Regions from separate parts of the Streptomyces sp. NPDC052721 genome, predicted to be linked through region 2. Evidence: riboswitches for the same ligand, from Rfam matches in the RefSeq annotation. Region 2 holds a riboswitch; each other region holds the start of a gene.
What was found. A riboswitch is a leader RNA that binds a small molecule or an ion and turns the genes downstream of it on or off. The one in region 2 is predicted to bind thiamine pyrophosphate.
Positions count from the first base shown of each region.

Region 1: another riboswitch for thiamine pyrophosphate. It lies ahead of thiO (glycine oxidase ThiO); the one in region 2 lies ahead of thiC (phosphomethylpyrimidine synthase ThiC).
Region 3: another riboswitch for thiamine pyrophosphate. It lies ahead of AB0L21_RS37445 (thiamine ABC transporter substrate-binding protein); the one in region 2 lies ahead of thiC (phosphomethylpyrimidine synthase ThiC).

Region 1 is NZ_JBFATL010000001.1:44,411-48,921, reverse strand. It holds gene AB0L21_RS00245 (Rv2175c family DNA-binding protein) at 1-103, opposite strand, end outside; gene AB0L21_RS00240 (FAD-dependent oxidoreductase) at 169-1,401, opposite strand; gene AB0L21_RS00235 (hypothetical protein) at 1,434-1,784, opposite strand; TPP riboswitch at 1,838-1,949, shown strand; gene thiO (glycine oxidase ThiO) at 1,947-3,143, shown strand; gene thiS (sulfur carrier protein ThiS) at 3,140-3,352, shown strand; gene AB0L21_RS00220 (thiazole synthase) at 3,356-4,150, shown strand; gene pknB (Stk1 family PASTA domain-containing Ser/Thr kinase) at 4,268-4,511, shown strand, end outside.
Region 2 is NZ_JBFATL010000006.1:170,277-174,787, forward strand. It holds gene AB0L21_RS08890 (YibE/F family protein) at 118-1,536, opposite strand; TPP riboswitch at 1,608-1,785, shown strand; gene thiC (phosphomethylpyrimidine synthase ThiC) at 1,778-3,562, shown strand; gene AB0L21_RS08900 (hypothetical protein) at 3,679-4,511, opposite strand, start outside.
Region 3 is NZ_JBFATL010000066.1:21,028-25,538, reverse strand. It holds gene AB0L21_RS37455 (hypothetical protein) at 1-423, shown strand, start outside; gene rlmN (23S rRNA (adenine(2503)-C(2))-methyltransferase RlmN) at 594-1,700, shown strand; TPP riboswitch at 1,724-1,831, shown strand; gene AB0L21_RS37445 (thiamine ABC transporter substrate-binding protein) at 1,913-2,986, shown strand; gene AB0L21_RS37440 (iron ABC transporter permease) at 3,031-4,511, shown strand, end outside.

The DNA.
Region 1 (4,511 bases), on a different contig from region 2:
GCTGCCGGACACGCGTCACCTCGACACCGAGCATGTCGGCGATGTCGGGCAGGGTGAGCCAGGCGGGGACGAGAGCATCGATCTTTGCGTCAATCTCGGTCACGCTTCCTAGCCTGCCATCCCCCACTGACAGTCGGAAGTCAGGCAGGTCCAGGCGGGGAGGGTGTGCTACTCGGCCGTGGCGTTCTTCAGTGGCCGCGCCGGGTCGGTCAGCGCCCCGGGATCCATCCGCCGGCCCGCCTCGATCAGGCGGCGGCCCTGGGCCAGGTCGCGGGGGCGGCCGACGGCCAGGAGGGCCACCAGGCGGTTCTCGCGGAGCCAGCAGACCGTCCAGGAGGGGCCTGCCGGGTCGCCGCGCCAGACCAGGCGGTCGGCCGCGGCGTGGTGGCCGGCGTACTGGACGAAGCGGCCGAACTGCTCGGACCAGAAGTACGGCACCGGGTCGTAGACCGCCGGGGTCTCGCCGAGGATGTTCGCGGCGACCGTGCGCGGACCCTGCAGGGCGTTGTCCCAGTGGTGGACGAGGAGCCGTTCGCCGTACCGGGCCGACGGGAAGGAGGCGCAGTCGCCGACCGCGTACACGTCCGGCACGGAGGTGCGCAGACGGTCGTCGGTGCGGACCTCGCCGTGTACGCCCAGCTCGATGCCGGAGCCGGCCAGCCAGCCGGTGGCGGGGCGGGCACCGATGCCGACGACGACGGCGCCCGCGGGCAGCCGGGTGCCGTCGGCCAGCACCACCTCGCCGGGCTCGACGCGCTCCACGCGCGCGTGGGTGCGCAGCTCCGCGCCGGCCTCGGCGTACCAGGCGGCCATGGGCGCGGCGACCTCGGCGGGCAGGGCGCCGGCGAGCGGCTGGCCGGCGGCCTCCACGACGGTCACCGCGCAGCCGGCCTCGCGGGCGGCGGTGGCGAACTCGGCGCCGATCCAGCCGGCGCCCACGACCACGATGTCGTGCTGCCGGGCGAGCACGGGGCGCAGCCGTTCGGCGTCGTCCAGGGTGCGCAGCAGATGCACGCCGGGCACGCCCTCGGCGCCGGGCAGCCGGACCGGTTCGGCGCCGGTGGCGAGGACCAGGACGTCGTACGGCACCGGGCCCGTCTCGGTGTCCAGCTCGTGCTCGGCGGGGCGCACGCCGTACACCTCGCAGCCGAGCCGCAGCCCGACCCCGAGGGACTCGAAGTCCACCTCGAAGGCGGAGTCCTCGGCCTTGCCGAGCAGCACCGCCTTCGACAGCGGCGGCCGGTCGTACGGCTGGTGCGGCTCGGCGCCGATGATGGTCACTTCGCCCCGGAAACCCTGCTCCCGCAGGGCGACCGCGGTCTGCACCCCGGCCATGCCCGCGCCGACGACGACCACGCGCCGCCCCGGTGCCGTGCCCTCTTGCGCTGTCTGCTCGCTCACCCGATCACCATAGACAATTGACGATCCGTCAGTCAGGGGGCGTGCTCGGTGACCTGCTCCACCACGCTCGTACCGGAGCCGGCCTGGGACTCCCACTCCCAGGTCTCGTCCAGGCGCACCCGCCCGTCCGGCAGCTCGACGACCGTGGACACGCAGTGCCCCGAGGAGGTCGTCCCGTCGGTCTTGAGCTGCACGTACCGGAAGTCCAGCCGGTCGCCCTCGCGGGTGCCGACCAGATGGCCGCGCACGACGTCACCGCCCGCGTACTCGGCCCAGATCTCGCCGTCCTTCTCGTGGTACGCGAACCGCGTGCGGGTACCCACCTGACCTGGGGCTTGGTCCGCCACGGGGGCGAGGATCAGTCCGTCGAGCGACCGGGCCATGGAACGGGGCTCCCTTACGGGTGAGGAGGGCGGCGGGCTAGGGTTGCCACCGTACAAGCACTCGCGGGAGCCCGGACGCACCGGGCTGAGAGGGAGGCTGGCGGCCTCCGACCGTACGAACCTGATCCGGGTCATGCCGGCGAAGGGAGGGGCTGGACGCCCATGTCGTCACGTACGTCCGACGTCCTCGTCATCGGGGGCGGAGTCATCGGCCTGGTCACGGCCTGGCGCGCGGCGCAGCGCGGGCTCGCCACGGCCGTCGTGGACCCCGAACCCGGCGGCGGGGCCGCGCGGGTCGCGGCCGGGATGCTGGCCGCGGTCACCGAACTGCACTACGGCGAGGAGACCCTGCTCGCCCTGAACCTGGAATCGGCCCGCCGCTACCCCGCCTTCGCGGCCGAGCTGACCGAACTGACCGGCCGTGACCTCGGCTACCGCCGCTGCGGCACCCTCGCCGTCGCCCTGGACGCCGACGACCGTGCCCACCTGCGCGAACTGCACGCGCTCCAGCAGCGTTCGGGCCTCGCCTCGGAGTGGCTGTCGGGGCGGGAGTGCCGGCGCCTGGAGCCGATGCTGGCGCCGGGGGTGCGGGGCGGGCTGCGGGTCGACGGCGACCACCAGATCGACCCGCGCCGGCTGGCGGCGGCCCTGGTGGCCGCGTGCGAGCGGGCCGGTGTGGTGTTCCACCGGGCGTGGGCGCAGCGGCTGGACGTGGTACGGGACCGGGCCACCGGGGTCACCACGGCGGACGGCGCCGCTCTGCGCGCGGACCAGGTGGTGCTCGCGGCCGGCAGCCTGAGCGGGCGTCTCGCGGGGGTGCCGGACGAGCTGCTGCCCGCGGTGCGGCCGGTGAAGGGGCAGGTGCTGCGGCTGACCGTGCCGCGCCGGTACGCGCCGTTCCTCAGCCGGACCGTGCGGGCCGTGGTGCGGGGCAGCCAGGTCTATCTGGTGCCCCGGGAGAACGGCGAACTGGTCGTCGGCGCCACCAGCGAGGAGCTGGGCTGGGACACGACGGTCACCGCCGGGGGCGTGTACGAACTGCTGCGCGACGCGCACGAGCTGGTGCCCGGCATCACCGAGCTGCCGCTCACCGAGACCCGGGCCGGGCTGCGCCCCGGCTCCCCGGACAACGCGCCGCTGCTCGGCCCGTCCGGGCTGGCCGGGCTGCTGCTGGCCACCGGGCACTACCGCAACGGCGTGCTGCTCACGCCGGTCACCGGGGACGTGCTGGCGCACGCCCTGGTCACCGGTGAGCTTCCCGAGGAGGCCCGTCCGTTCACGCCGCGGCGCTTCGGCACCGCGCCCGGGGAAGACACCGCGCCCATGGAGACGATGGAAGAGCTGGAGCAGCCCGCATGAACGGCCCGGTCATGATTTCCGTCAACGGGGAGCGCCGGGAGATCGCCCCGGGCACCGCCCTCGACACCCTCGTGCGGACCCTCACCGCCGCCCCGCGCGGGGTGGCCGCCGCCGTCAACGAGACCGTCGTCCCGCGCGCGCAGTGGGCGACGACCGCCCTCGCCGACGGCGACCGGGTCGAAGTCCTCACCGCCGTGCAGGGAGGCTGAGCCATGGCCGACGATCCCCTGGTCCTCGGTGACCTGACCTTCTCCTCCCGGCTGATCATGGGCACGGGCGGGGCGCCGAGCCTGGACGTGCTGGAGCGGGCGCTGGTCGCCTCCGGTACGGAACTCACCACGGTCGCGATGCGCCGGGTGGACCCCTCCGTGCACGGCTCGGTGCTGTCGGTGCTGGAGAAGCTCGGCATCCGGGTGCTGCCGAACACGGCCGGCTGTTTCACCGCCGGCGAGGCCGTGCTGACCGCCCGGCTGGCCCGGGAGGCGCTGGGCACGGACCTGGTGAAGCTGGAGGTCATCGCCGACGAGCGGACGCTGCTGCCGGATCCGGTGGAGCTGCTGGAGGCGGCGGAGACGCTGGTCGACGACGGGTTCACGGTGCTGCCGTACACGAACGACGATCCGGTGCTCGCGCGCAAGCTTCAGGACGTGGGGTGCGCCGCGGTCATGCCGCTGGGGTCGCCGATCGGGTCCGGGCTGGGGATCCGCAACCCCCACAACTTCCAGCTGATCGTGGAGCACGCGCGTGTGCCGGTGATTCTCGACGCCGGGGCCGGTACGGCGTCGGACGTGGCGCTGGCGATGGAGCTGGGGTGTGCGGGGGTGATGCTCGCCTCCGCGGTGACCCGGGCCCAGGAGCCGGAACTGATGGCTTCCGCCATGAAGCTCGCGGTGGAGGGGGGCCGGCTGGCCCGGCTGGCCGGGCGGATTCCCCGTAGGTATCTCGCCGAGGCGTCGTCTCCTGCGGAGGGCCTGGCCGTGCTGGACCCCGAGCGTCCCGCGTTCTGAACCGGTGCCGTGGTTCCGGGCCGGGACGTCGTGGGTGCGTCACAGGTCGGCTGCAGTGCTGGTGGAAAGCGGTCTCGGCGCGGGAACTGTCGGTGCCCCCTCGTAGACTCCCCTCTCGTGGATACGACCCTTCAGGACCCCCTCGTCGGGCAGGTGCTCGACGGCCGGTACCGCGTCGACGCGCGGATCGCGGCCGGTGGGATGGCCACGGTGTACCGGTCCCTGGACACCCGCCTGGACCGCGTGCTCGCGCTGAAGGTGATGCACCCGGCGCTCGCGGCCGACGGGACGTTCGTCGAGCGGTTCATCCGGGAGGCGAAGTCCGTCGCCCGGCTCGACCACCCCAACGTGGTGCAGGTCT
Region 2 (4,511 bases):
CCGCGCCGGACGGTGCAGGAACGCTTCTGCGGCGGGGGCCCGTTCCGGCGGGCCCTCCTCTCCGCGATGCCCACCTCACCGCGGGGCTGACCGCTTCCGGCGGTCAGCCCTCGTGCGTCACCGCTTCCGGCGTCGGCCCCGGCCGCCGCGTGCCGGTGCGAGCTGTGCCCCGGCGGGCGCCGGGGCATCGGGTCCGGGCCGGTCGGCCGACACGACGAGCGCGGCCAGCGCGGTGGTGACCGGGACCGAGGCGACCAGACCGATCGAGCCCACCAGCGTGCGCACGATCTCCTCGGCCACCAGCTCGCTGTTGGCCACGGTGCCTACGCTGCTCTGAGCGATGGAGAACAGCAGCAGCAACGGGAGTGCGGCACCGGCGTAGGCGAGCACGAGGGTGTTGACCACGGACGCGATATGGTCCCGGCCGATGCGGATGCCCGCCCGGTACAGCCCGCGCCAGCCCATCGACGGGTTGGCCTCGTGCAGCTCCCAGACGGCCGAGGTCTGTGTCACCGTCACGTCGTCCAGGACGCCGAGCGAACCGATGATGACGCCGGCCAGCAGCAGGCCACTCATGTCGATCGACGGATACAGGCCGTGGATCAGGCCGGTGTTGTCGTCCGTGTTGCCGGTCAGCGCGGCCCAGCCGATGAACAGTGAGCCGAGCACGCCGATCAGCGAGAGCGAGATCAGCGTGCCGAGCACGGCCACCGACGTACGCGCCGACAGACCATGGCACATGTACAGGGCGATCAGCATGATGGCACTCGACCCCACCACGGCCACCAGCAGCGGGTTCGCCCCCTCCAGGATCGCCGGCAGGATGAACAGCGTCAGCACGAGGAAACTCACGGCCAGTGCGACCAGCGCCATGACACCGCGCAGCCGGCCCACCACCACGACGGCCACCGCGAAGATCCCCGCGAGCAGGGCCATGGGGAACTTCCGGTTCACATCGGTGACCGAGTACTGCAGGTCCTTGGGGGCCGAGGGCTCGTAGGCGACCACGACCTTCTCGCCCTGGTGCAGTTGCCGCGACTGATCCGGCTGCACGATCTCCGTGAAGGTACGGCCCTCGTCCTTGCCCGTGTCGACCCGGATGGTGGCCTTCTTGCAGGTTCCGTTGGCCTCCGCCTCCGCGGACGTGCCCTCGGCGGTGGAGATGTCGCCGGTCGGTGTGCTGCCGGACGCGTTCACCGACTTGCAGCTGACCTCGACGACCCGGGTGACCGTGGCCTGCTGGGTCTGCCGGTCGAAGCCGACGCCGGTGCGCTTGTGGGAGGGGGCTTGCCCGGGCCAGAGCACCACGAGGCCGACCAGGACCGCCGCGGTGAAGGGGACCAGGATCGCCGCGATGACCTTGCGCAGGTGCTGGGAGACGGGCGCGGCGGGGCCGTGGCTGTGGCCGTGCGAGTGGCCACTGCCTTGTGAGTGACCGTGGCCGCGTGGACCGTGGCCGTGTCCGTCGCCCTGTTCCGGGCCGTCTCGGCGGGGCGGCTCGGGCGGCTGGTAGGGGTACTGCTCCATCCTGGTCACCGCCCGATCATCGCAAGAACGGCGGGGGCCCACTGTTCACCGCGCCACACATGACGCTAGCGTGGAGGCACCTTTGCACACGCGGGAGCTCGGAGCACCGGGCTGAGAGGGCGCTGACCTCCGTACACGCGATGTTTCACGTGGAACAAGAGGTGTTCCACAGGAAATGTCGGCAGACGGAAACCGCTGCGTCGACCGCCGAACCTGTTACCGGGTAATGCCGGCGTAGGGAGTAGGTCTCATGGCCAACAAGGACGCACGCACGCCTGCCTCCGTCCAGGACGAGAAGTCCCAGGAGGCCGGGAAGTCCATCGGCTGGCACAAGGCGTACGTCGAGGGCTCGCGCCCCGACCTGCGTGTGCCGGTCCGTCAGGTGCACCTCACGAACGGGCAGTCGGTCACGCTGTACGACACGTCAGGCCCGTACACCGATCCACTCGTCGACACGGACGTCCGCCGTGGCCTGCCGCCGCTGCGGGAGAACTGGATCATCGCCCGCGGCGACACCGAGGAGTACGCGGGCCGTCCGGTCCGTCCCGAGGACGACGGGATCAAGCACACCTCGCCGCGCGGCGGGCTGCGGAACCTGGACGCGGTCTTCCCCGGACGCCCGCGTCAGCCGCGGCGGGGTCGCAGCGGCCAGGCGGTGACCCAGCTCGCGTACGCCCGCCGTGGCGAGATCACGCCGGAGATGGAGTTCGTGGCCCTCCGGGAGAACGTCTCGCCCGAGGTGGTCCGCGAGGAGATCGCGGCGGGCCGGGCCGTGCTGCCGGCCAACGTCAACCACCCGGAGATCGAGCCGATGATCATCGGCAAGCGGTTCCTGGTGAAGGTGAACGCCAACATCGGCAACTCCGCGGTGACGTCCTCCATCGAGGAGGAGGTCGAGAAGATGACCTGGGCGACCCGCTGGGGCGCCGACACGGTCATGGACCTGTCCACCGGCCGCAACATCCACACCACGCGCGAGTGGGTGCTGCGCAACTCCCCCGTCCCCATCGGCACCGTGCCGCTCTACCAGGCCCTGGAGAAGGTCGACGGCAAGGCCGAGGAACTGACCTGGGAGATCTACAAGGACACCGTCATCGAGCAGGCCGAGCAGGGCGTGGACTACATGACGGTCCACGCAGGCGTCCGGCTGCCGTATGTCCCGCTCACCGCCAACCGCAAGACCGGCATCGTCTCGCGCGGCGGTTCGATCATGGCCGCGTGGTGCCTGGCGCACCACAAGGAATCGTTCCTGTACGAGAACTTCGAGGAGCTGTGCGAGATCCTCGCCGCCTATGACGTCACGTACTCGCTGGGCGACGGCCTGCGGCCGGGTTCGATCGCGGACGCCAACGACGAGGCGCAGTTCGCGGAGTTGAGGACGCTCGGGGAACTCAACCGGATCGCCAAGCGTTTCCACGTACAGACCATGATCGAGGGTCCGGGACACGTCCCGATGCACAAGATCAAGGAGAACATCGACCTTCAGCAGGAGATCTGCGATGAAGCCCCGTTCTATACGCTCGGCCCGCTGACCACGGACGTCGCGCCGGCGTACGACCACATCACCTCCGGCATCGGCGCCGCGATGATCGCCTGGTGGGGCACGGCGATGCTCTGCTACGTCACGCCCAAGGAGCACCTGGGCCTGCCCAACCGGGACGACGTCAAGACCGGCGTCATCACCTACAAGATCGCCGCACACGCGGCGGACCTCGCCAAGGGGCATCCCGGCGCGCAGGAGTGGGACGACGCACTGTCCGACGCCCGCTTCGAGTTCCGGTGGGAGGACCAGTTCAACCTCGCGCTGGACCCGGACACGGCACGGGAGTTCCACGACGAGACCCTGCCGGCCGAGCCTGCCAAGACGGCCCACTTCTGCTCGATGTGCGGCCCGAAGTTCTGCAGCATGAAGATCTCGCAGGACATCCGGCGTGAGCACGGTGGCAGCCGGACCGAGATCGAGGAGGGCATGGCACAGAAGTCGAAGGAGTTCGCGGCCGCCGGCAACCGGGTGTACCTGCCGATCGCCGACTGAGCGCCACACGCTGAAGTCGCCGCGCCGGCCGGCCCCGCGACGGTCGGCTGGTGCGGCGGGGCGGTAAGGCTCGTGGCCGGCCGGGGTGATGGCAGCACACCGGTGGGCCGCTCGGGTCACTCGGGCTGGTGCTCGGGGCCGCCGAAGTCCGGGCTCGTGTAGTCGGGACTGCTGAAGCTCGGGCGGCCGGTCGCGGTGCCGTCGTCGGGGCTGCTGAAGCCGGGGCGGTCGTAGCCGAGGCGGGGTATCCGGCCGGTTGGTGCGGGTGGTGTCTGGGGTTTCCCGGCGGTCGTGCCGGGATCGGCGAGTGCCTCCCGGAGGAAGGGCAGGACGCCGCGCTCCAGCAGGGCGTCCCGCCAGGCCTCCTTGGCCCTGGCCAGCTCCTCGTGGGCCGCGTCCCGTGCCCGGTCGTCCGCAGCGGTGCTGTTGCGCAGGGCGGTGAGCAGCAGTCCGACCGCGGCGACGAGGATCGTCGCCGCGGTGATGGCGCCGAACACCCAGCCGGCGGTGAGCATGGTCCGGGCGAAGGTCTGGCCGGGGTCGAGCATCTTCAGGATGTAGCCGACGAGCAGGAAGATCACCGCGGCGGTTCCGGACAGGACGGGAGCCAGGACGGCGATGACCGCGATGGCGCCCGCGCCGGTGCTCTCGGCGGCTTCACCGAGGGTGGTGGCGAGACCCGCGGCGGCCGAACCAGGATCCGCCTCCTCGGAGTCGCCGACGGCCGACGGGCCGGACAGCGCCGGGTGACGCAGTTCGTCGCGCAGCTTGACGTAGTGCTGGTACTCGGCCGCCGCGGCTGCCGTGATCAGGGCGGAGGCGTTGAGCGCCATGGTGCGCAGTTGTTCGGAGTTGAGCCGCTGTCCGACAGCGGCCAGTTCCGGTCGGTGCGGTGCGGAGCGCAGCGCCTCATCGAGGAGCCGCTCGAATTCCTGGCGGTCCTCGCTCT
Region 3 (4,511 bases), on a different contig from region 2:
GCGCAGACGGCGCGCGAGCTGGGGGAAGCCGTGCGAGACGTGCGCGGGTACGAGTACGCGGTGATCAACAATCACGCACTCTTCCCGTTCCGGTACGCGGACAGGCCGAGGCCCCTGGACCGAGCCCGATTGCCCGCCAATGCGTCGCCCACTCGGCACCGGCTGTTCCGGGCGCACGGGCCGCAGCCCCCGGCAGGCCTGTTCGACGTCGATGAGGACTTGGCGACCGAGGAGTACCTGGGGCTTCACGAAGCGTTCGAGGAACTGGGAGCTTCCACCAGGTTGGTCTGTGTGTTCTTCACGGCCGACGCGGAAAACGGCATCCATGCCATCCACTGGGGGGACGCCCACCTCGAACCCGACCGCACCTTCACATGGCCCTACAGGGAACAGCTCCCGGTCGCTCCCGTGCAGTTGGAGTGACGGGCGGTGGCACCGCTGCCTGCACACGGCCGGTCGGACGCTGACTGAGTCCTGGGCCGTCCCTGGGCCGTCCGAGGCCGACCAACGCTGACAGCCGGCACCCGCGGGTGACCACCCCCACCCCGCTCTGGCCTGGGGCCCCGGAGATGATCTGCGACACTGGAACCACCATGCCCAAGCCCGGAGAACTCACTTTCGTCGCGCCGCGCGGAGCCAAGAAGCCGCCGCGGCATCTCGCCGACCTCACGCCCGCCGAGCGCAAGGACGCGGTGGCCGGGATCGGTGAGAAGCCGTTCCGTGCCAAGCAGCTCTCGCAGCACTACTTCGCGCGGTACGCGCACGATCCGGAGCAGTGGACCGACATTCCCGCCGGTTCCCGCGCCAAGCTCCAGGAAGCGCTGTTCCCGGAGCTGATGACCGTCGTCCGGCATCTGTCCACCGACCAGGGGACCACGCGCAAGACGCTGTGGCGGCTGTTCGACGGGACGCTGGTCGAGTCCGTGCTCATGCGGTACCCGGACCGGGTCACCATGTGCATCAGCTCGCAGGCCGGGTGCGGTATGAACTGCCCGTTCTGCGCGACCGGGCAGGCGGGGCTGGACCGGAACCTGTCCACCGCGGAGATCGTCCACCAGATCGTGGACGGGATGCGGGCGCTGCGGGACGGGGAGGTGCCCGGTGGGCCCGCGCGGCTGTCCAACATCGTCTTCATGGGGATGGGCGAGCCCCTCGCCAACTACAAGCGGGTCGTCGGCGCCATCCGGGCGCTCACCGACCCGGCCCCGGACGGGCTCGGTCTCTCGCAGCGCGGGATCACCGTCTCCACCGTCGGGCTCGTGCCGGCCATCCACCGGTTCGCCGACGAGGGCTTCAAGTGCCGGCTCGCGATCTCCCTGCACGCCCCCGACGACGAGCTGCGCGACACCCTGGTCCCCGTGAACACGCGGTGGAAGGTGCGCGAGGTGCTGGACGCCGGCTTCGAGTACACCGAGAAGTCCGGGCGCCGGCTGTCCATCGAGTACGCGCTCATCCGCGACATCAACGACCAGGCGTGGCGGGGGGACAGGCTCGGGCGGCTGCTGAAGGGCAGGCCCGTGCACGTCAACCTCATCCCCCTGAACCCGACGCCGGGGTCGAAGTGGACCGCGTCGCGGCCGGAGGACGAGAAGGCGTTCGTGGAGGCCATCGCCGCGCACGGCGTGCCCGTCACCGTCCGGGACACCCGTGGACAGGAGATCGACGGGGCCTGCGGTCAGCTCGCGGCCACCGAGCGGTAATCTGACCCCGTCCACATATCTTCATATTCCGACAGGGGAGCGCCACAGCGCTGAGAGTGCGGCAACCGGGCCGCAGACCCTCTGAACCTCGCCCAGGTCATTCTGGGTAGGAAGTTCGGTCATCACTCAAGCTGTTGCGCCCTGCCCGGGCCTCCCCAGCGGAGCCCGGGCAGGGCCGCGTCTCTTCCTGGCCAACTCCAGGAGGACATCCAGTGCACAACAAGACCCTCGTGGCCGTCGCGGTCGGGCTCGGCCTGATCACACTGTCGGCGTGCGGCTCGACGGACACGAAGAGCGGCACGGACTCCAAGACGGTCACCCTGGTCAGCCACAACTCGTGGGCCGTCTCGAAGAAGGTCCTCAAGGACTTCGAGAAGCAGTCCGGGTACAAGGTCAGGGTCCTCGAGGACGGCGACGCCGGGCAGGCCGTCAACAAGGCGATCCTGACCAAGGACAACCCGCAGGGCGACGTCTTCTTCGGCGTCGACAACACCCTGCTCTCCCGCGCCCTCGACAACGGCCTCTTCCAGCCGTACACCGCCAAGGGCCTGGACAAGGTCGGCGCCGCCTACCAGCTCGACAAGGACAAGCACCGGGTCACGCCGATCGACTACGGCGACATCTGCGTCAACTACGACAAGGCGTACTTCAGCGAGCACAGGCTGACCCCGCCGCAGTCCTTCGCCGACCTGGCCAAGCCGCAGTACAAGAACCTCCTGGTCACGGAGAACGCCGCCACGTCCTCGCCCGGTCTCGGCTTCCTGCTCGGCAGCGCCGCGCAGTTCGGCGACGGGGGATGGCAGGACTACTGGAAGAAGCTCAAGGCCAACGGCGTGAAGGTCGTCGACGGCTGGGACCAGGCCTACTACGAGGAGTTCTCGGGCTCGTCGCAGGGGAAGAAGGCGGGCGGCGACCGGCCGCTCGTGGTGTCGTACGCCTCCTCGCCGCCCGCCGAGGTGATCTACGCCAAGAAGCGGCCCGCCACCGCCCCGACCGGCGTCGCGACCGGCACCTGCTTCCGGCAGACCGAGTTCGCCGGGCTGCTGAGCAACGCGAAGAACCCCAAGGGCGCCAAGGCCTTCATCGACTTCCTGGTCTCCAAGGAGTTCCAGGAGGACATGCCGCTGAACATGTTCGTCTACCCGGTGCTGCAGGGCGCCGAGGTCCCCGCCGAGTTCACCGAGTACGGGCCGGCCGCCAAGGACCCCGAGACCATGGCCCCCGGCAAGATCGCCGCCAACCGTGATCAGTGGGTCAAGTCGTGGACCTCGCTCGTACTGAAGTAGCGACCCGCAAGCGCCGTAGGGGGAACGCGGCGCGGCTCGGCCTCATGGCCCTGCCCGTCGCGTTCTTCGCGCTGTTCTTCGCCTGGCCCGTCACCGCGATCGTCGCGCGCGGGCTGAAGACGGACGGCGCCTGGCACCTCGGGCGGATCGCGGACGTCGTCACCCAGCCGGACATCCGGCACGTGCTGTGGTTCACCACCTGGCAGGCGCTCGCCTCCACCGCGCTCACCCTGCTGCTCGCCCTGCCCGCAGGCTACGTCTTCGCCCGCCTCGACTTCCCGGGCAAGCAGCTGCTGCGCGCAGTCGTCACCGTCCCGTTCGTGCTGCCGACCGTCGTCGCGGGCAGCGCCTTCCTGGCGCTGGCCGGCCGGGGCGGGCTGCTGGACGAGCTGTGGGGGGTACGGCTGGACACCACGGTGTGGGCGATCCTGCTGGCCCACGTCTTCTTCAACTTCGCGGTCGTCGTCCGGACGGTCGGCGGGCTGTGGGCGCAGCTCGACCCCCGGCAGGAGCAGGCCGCGCGGATGCTGGGCGCCTCCCCGCTGACGGCCTGGCGGAAGGTCACCCTCCCCGCGCTCGCGCCCGCCGTGGCCGCAGCCGCCCTGATGGTGTTCCTGTTCACCTTCACCTCCTTCGGTGTGGTGCAGATCCTCGGCGGCCCCGCCTTCTCCACCCTCGAAGTGGAGATCTACCGGCAGACCTCAGAGGTCTTCGACCTGTCCACGGCCGCCGTCCTCACCCTGGTCCAGTTCGCGGCCGTCGGCGCGGTCCTCGCCGTGCACGCCTGGACGGTACGGCGCCGGGAGAGCGCCCTCAGGCTCGTGGACCCGGACACGACCGTCCGGCGCCCGCGCGGCGCCGGCCAGTGGGCGCTGCTCGCCGGTGTCCTCGTCACCATCGCCCTGCTGCTGGTCCTGCCGCTCGCCGTCCTCGTCCGCCGTTCCCTGGACGCGCCCGGCCTCGGCTACTACCGGGCGCTGACCCACGCGGACGGCGGTACGTTCCTGGTGGCGCCCGTGCACGCGGTGTGGACCTCGCTGGAGTACGCGGTCGCGGCCACCGCCATCGCCGTGGTGATCGGCGGTCTCGCCGCCGGCGCGCTGGCCCGGCGGGACGCGGGACGGCTGGTACGGGGCTTCGACGCCCTGCTCATGCTGCCGCTCGGCGTCTCCGCCGTGACCGTCGGCTTCGGCTTCCTGATCGCGCTCGACAAGCCGCCGCTGGACCTGCGTCAGTCGTGGATCCTGGTGCCGCTGGCCCAGGCGCTGGTCGGCGCCCCGTTCGTCGTACGGACCATGCTGCCCGTGCTGCGCGCGGTGGACGTCCGGCTCAGGGAGGCGGCGTCCGTGCTCGGCGCCTCGCCCTGGCGGGTGTGGCGGGAGGTGGACCTGCCGCTGGTGCGGAGGGCGCTGCTGGTCGCGTCCGGCTTCGCGTTCGCCGTGTCGCTCGGCGAGTTCGGGGCGACCGTGTTCATCGCCCGGCCCGACAACCCGACGCTCCCGGTCGCGGTGGCCCGGCTGCTCAG